2 regions of the Paenibacillus sp. SEL1 genome follow, and region 2 is predicted to be linked to the other one. Evidence: a T-box and tRNA genes for the amino acid it is inferred to sense, from the RefSeq annotation. Region 2 holds a T-box; the other holds one or more tRNA genes.
The links. The T-box of region 2 lies ahead of tyrS (tyrosine--tRNA ligase). A T-box ahead of a tRNA ligase gene usually reads a tRNA of that ligase, here a tRNA-Tyr.
Positions count from the first base shown of each region.

Region 1 (2,382 bases), 2.4 Mb from region 2:
GACGAGGTAGATAGGTTGGGGGTGGAAGTGCAGTAATGCATGGAGCTGACCAATACTAATCGGTCGAGGGCTTATCCTAAAGAATAAAACGCAAATGAGTTTCGGATCCAGTTTTCAGGGTGTAACCTTGAAATTGCGCTTGATATTCCAAATCACTTTGGTGAGTTAAAGAATAACTTGCGAAGTTTTGCTAAGCGAGTCCATTTATATGGAGAGATACCCAAGTGGCTATAAGGGGACCCTCTGCTAAGGGGTTAGACTGCGAAAGTGGTGCGAGGGTTCGAATCCCTCTCTCTCCGCCATTTAGGACAAGCTAGCGAAATATTATGTTATGGCGGTGTAGCTCAGCTGGCTAGAGCGTACGGTTCATACCCGTGAGGTCGGGGGTTCGATCCCCTCCGCCGCTACCATACATACCCAGGAGGCTTAGCTCAGCTGGGAGAGCATCTGCCTTACAAGCAGAGGGTCGGGGGTTCGATCCCCTCAGCCTCCACCATTGTGCCGGTGTAGCTCAACTGGTAGAGCAACTGACTTGTAATCAGTAGGTTGGGGGTTCAAGTCCTCTCGCCGGCACCATTTTTGAATTTTGAAAAATATAGGGAACTGTGGTGTAGAGGCCTAACATGCCTGCCTGTCACGCAGGAGATCGCGGGTTCGAATCCCGTCAGTTCCGCCATTTTTCAATTCAATAGTTTTACCGTACTAAAGTGGGAAGGGGTATCCCTCCGCACTTTATTTTTTTGTTAATGGATATGGCTCGGTAGCTCAGTCGGTAGAGCAGAGGACTGAAAATCCTCGTGTCGGCGGTTCGATTCCGTCCCGAGCCACCTTTATATGGAGGATTAGCGAAGTGGCCAAACGCATCAGACTGTAAATCTGCTCCCTTACGGGTTCGGTGGTTCGAATCCATCATCCTCCACCAGTTTTACGAGCCATTAGCTCAGTTGGTAGAGCACCTGACTTTTAATCAGGGTGTCGAAGGTTCGAGTCCTTCATGGCTCATCAGAAGTCATCAACCTATAGTTGATGGCTTTTTTTGTATTGTTTTAAGTTATGTTTTAATATAGCTTTTTTATTTTACGGTATCGACAGGTTATAATGAGTTCATTATGTTCGCTTAGTGCTTATTCTATATTCTAAAAAAGTGAAGTGGTGATCGCGTGACTCTGGATACAGAATGGATTCAACAACAGCTTCAGAATATTATTCAAGCGCCTTTTACCATAGTGCCTTGGTACCCGGAAATGATGGCAGAGGGAGAGACAGCCGATTCAGTTATACCGGATAGATCGTTTGTCTATGACAACAAGCTATATTTTCCGTTTCGTGCGTCGGCAGGTGAACTGGCTGCCTTTGTGGTAGAGGCCAGATATTTGACGGATCGAGAACGGAAACTGGTAGAAGCGCTATTGGGGAACATGGAGCAGGTCTGGCAGAACGGTCCACAATTGTCGGATAACCCAGTTTATAGCGAGGAAGAGCGGATGAATCGTTTTGGACAATGGCTCATACAGCAGGCTGCCAATCTAAACAGGGAAGAAGAGGTTCCTGATGAATTGCAGCTTCGTGATTCGCTATCAGCGTGCATGGTCCCGATTTTACTGAATGGCGAGGGAACACAGGAGGGGGCTATTACTTATACGCAGCTCCATCGATTGTTCGCGAGCTATTTTGGAGGGGAAGTGCTGCTTACTTCATTGGACGAACAGTCTTGGCTGATTATGGCTAAAAAGGAGCTTTTATTAGGAGCGGACGATGAACGGGATAAAGACACTGAATCCAGGGATGCAGATTTTACGGAATCGCTGGAGGAGGTTCTTACGGCCTTTAGCTTGGGCCTATATGAGCTTATTGCGAATGAGTGGGTGGGTGTATTCCATTTGGCGGTTTCTAAGCCTTCGATCCCTTTGCAAAGTCTTCCCCAAGAGCTGAATTTGTTATGGGAGACGATACATCTGGGCAAGATTTTTCATGTAACAGAGCACATCCACTTTTCATGGGAGCTTCATTTGGAAAGGCTGTTAAACCGCATTCCCAAGGAACAACGCGTACTATTTTTAGAGCAGGTAATGAAATCATCTGTCATACTGGAAGACTCAGAAACGATGGCTACATTAGATATCTTTTTTCAACTGGATTGTAATGTGAGTGAGACAGCTAAGCGTCTCTATGTGCATCGAAATACATTGATTTACCGTTTGGACAAGATCAAACAGGAGACCGGATTGGACGTGCGGACGTTTAATGATGCAGTTTTGGTCAAGCTCTATCTGCTATTGTACAAAGTGACAAAAAGGAAATAGCATCTTTGTGCAGTTTGCGAATAGCCACGCTACAAGGACTAAGGTAAGATACAAGTAAGAAATGTATTCGATTTCATAA
Region 1 covers NZ_CM137723.1:2,197,915-2,200,296, forward strand. Annotated here, with positions in the region: rRNA gene ACYCSE_RS10065 (23S ribosomal RNA) at 1-79, shown strand, start outside; tRNA gene ACYCSE_RS10070 (tRNA-Ser) at 211-302, shown strand; tRNA gene ACYCSE_RS10075 (tRNA-Met) at 334-410, shown strand; tRNA gene ACYCSE_RS10080 (tRNA-Val) at 421-496, shown strand; tRNA gene ACYCSE_RS10085 (tRNA-Thr) at 501-576, shown strand; tRNA gene ACYCSE_RS10090 (tRNA-Asp) at 600-676, shown strand; tRNA gene ACYCSE_RS10095 (tRNA-Phe) at 755-827, shown strand; tRNA gene ACYCSE_RS10100 (tRNA-Tyr) at 837-922, shown strand; tRNA gene ACYCSE_RS10105 (tRNA-Lys) at 930-1,002, shown strand; gene ACYCSE_RS10110 (PucR family transcriptional regulator) at 1,161-2,303, shown strand.
Region 1: it encodes a tRNA-Tyr, which carries the amino acid that the T-box ahead of tyrS (tyrosine--tRNA ligase) is inferred to sense. The anticodon was not compared.

Region 2 (2,382 bases):
AAAAATGATTATCTTCAATGGCAATGACTGCGTCAATGACGAGTTGTGGAATCTCCTTAAACGTGACAGGTCTTCGATCTTCTTCTGTCCGAAGTTGTCCGATGGGAGAGCCATCATTGAAATAAGCGAAGCCTGTGATTGCATTCTTATCTACTTCCTGTAGGATCATGGATCTGGAACGCACGGGTTCGCTTTTTACAATAGAAGCAACATAGCCGGCGGCGGCTCCTCCTGCAAATAGTGCCCCCATAAAACCGATGATGACGACCCACTTTATGACACGGCCGAGCCTTCGCATGGTTGTCCGCAAGCGGGAAGGCTTTGGCTCTGATACATTGTTTTTTTCTTCAACCATTAAGTCTTCCTCCTTTATAACAGCCATTATTATAGCATAAAATTACAAAATGAACCCATATGCTAAAAAGCCTGTCTTTTGGTGTCGTTGACTACATAAAAGCAGTGTGTTATAAATAGGTCAAAGTAAATATCGTGAAAAGCAGAGAAAGACTTCAGTAGAAGGCGGATTCACGTTGTACAGAGAGCCGATGGGTGGTGTGAATCGGTAGCGTCCCTCCTTTGAATTACCGTCTGGAGCTGTCTGGATGAATGGAAAGCATTTGCAGGTTTGCGAAGCTATCATAGTAATCCAGTACCGGGTGTAGGCCCGTTATAGGAATGAAGTGAAAGAAATGTATGTCTTTGACATGCGTTTCTTTAATTAGGGTGGTAACGCGAGCAGCTCCTTCTCGTCCCTTGGGATGAAAGGGGCTTTTTGGTTTGTCTAATATGTAATATTTTGGATGAAAAATAGGAGGTATACAGGATGAAGTGGGAAGAATTGAAGCCGGAGCAACAGGTAGAGGTCGAGCGACAGCTAGAGGTGATACGTCGTGGAGTAGCGGAAATTGTACCTGAGGATGAGCTGAAGCGTAAGGTTATTAAATCGGTCGTTAGCGGCGAGCCACTCAAAATTAAGCTGGGTCTTGATCCATCTGCGCCTGACATTCACATCGGACATACGGTTGTTATGCACAAACTGCGCCAGTTCCAGGAATTAGGCCATCAAGTGCAACTGATTATCGGAGATTTTACAGGCAGAATTGGTGATCCGACAGGTAAATCGGAGACTCGCAAGCAACTGACTGAGGAAGATGTACAGCGTAATGCACAAACGTACAAGGAACAAATTTTTAAAATTCTCGATCCTGAAAAAACAAAGGTATTCTACAATTCCGAATGGTTAGGGCCAATGTCTTTTGCTGATGTAGTAACCCTGTCGGCCAAAGTAACGGTTGCCCGTATGTTGGAACGGGATGATTTTACAAAAAGGTACCAAAACGGATTGCCGATCAGCATCCATGAGTTCTTTTACCCGCTGATGCAAGGCATGGATTCCGTGGCTCTCCAAAGCGATATTGAATTGGGGGGGACGGATCAGAAGTTTAATCTGCTAATGGGCAGAACCCTGCAAAAAGAATACGGAGTTGAGCCGCAGGCTACGATTACATTACCATTGCTTGAAGGGCTGGATGGCGTCCAGAAGATGAGCAAAAGTTTGGGGAACTACATTGGTGTTGATGAGGAGCCGAACGAAATATACGGGAAGTCCATGTCCGTTCCTGACGAGCTGATGCTGAAATATTTTGAGCTTGCAACGGATATCAACAACGAGGAGCTGGCAGAGCTGGCGAAAGGTGTTAAGGACGGCTCAGTGCATCCACGTGATGCCAAAATGAAGCTGGCTGGAACGTTAGTGCGCATGTACCATGGTGAAGAAGCAGAGGAAGCAGCGAAGCAACATTTTGTGACCGTATTCCAGCAACGTGCGCTGCCTGACGATATTGAAGAGTTCACCTTGACGGCTGATCAGTTAGAAGAAGGTGGCATTCGTGTGATCCAGTTGCTGACTCATCTGGGCTTTGCAGCATCTAACGGTGAAGCCAAGCGCAGTATTCAGCAGGGTTCGGTCAAAATTAACGAAGAGAAATGGACCGATGTGAACGAAGCATACACGCCGAAGGAAGGCGACATTGTGCAGGTAGGTAAACGGAAATTTGCTAAAATCAAGCTTGGATAATGAAAATATATTCAAAAGCAGCGCTGAGATTGTATCGATCTCAGCGCTGCTTTTTTATTTCTGCAAAGTGAAAAGTCATGGTAAACTTAGCACAAATAATCAAACATGTAGGTAAAGAGTTATACATAATGAAAACGTGGGTTGCACAATTTGGGTGTAGGATCGATAACCAAAACAATTACAAGTGCGGGGAAGGATTATATGGACTACTTTAAACGAATTCAGTGTGCGATTGAGTTTATTGAATTGAATCTCCGGGAGGATCTAAAAATTGCCGATATTGCTTCACAGGCATGCTTTTCAGC
Region 2 covers NZ_CM137723.1:5,601,870-5,604,251, reverse strand. Annotated here, with positions in the region: gene ACYCSE_RS25720 (transglycosylase domain-containing protein) at 1-355, opposite strand, end outside; T-box leader at 491-757, shown strand; gene tyrS (tyrosine--tRNA ligase) at 824-2,077, shown strand; gene ACYCSE_RS25710 (AraC family transcriptional regulator) at 2,279-2,382, shown strand, end outside.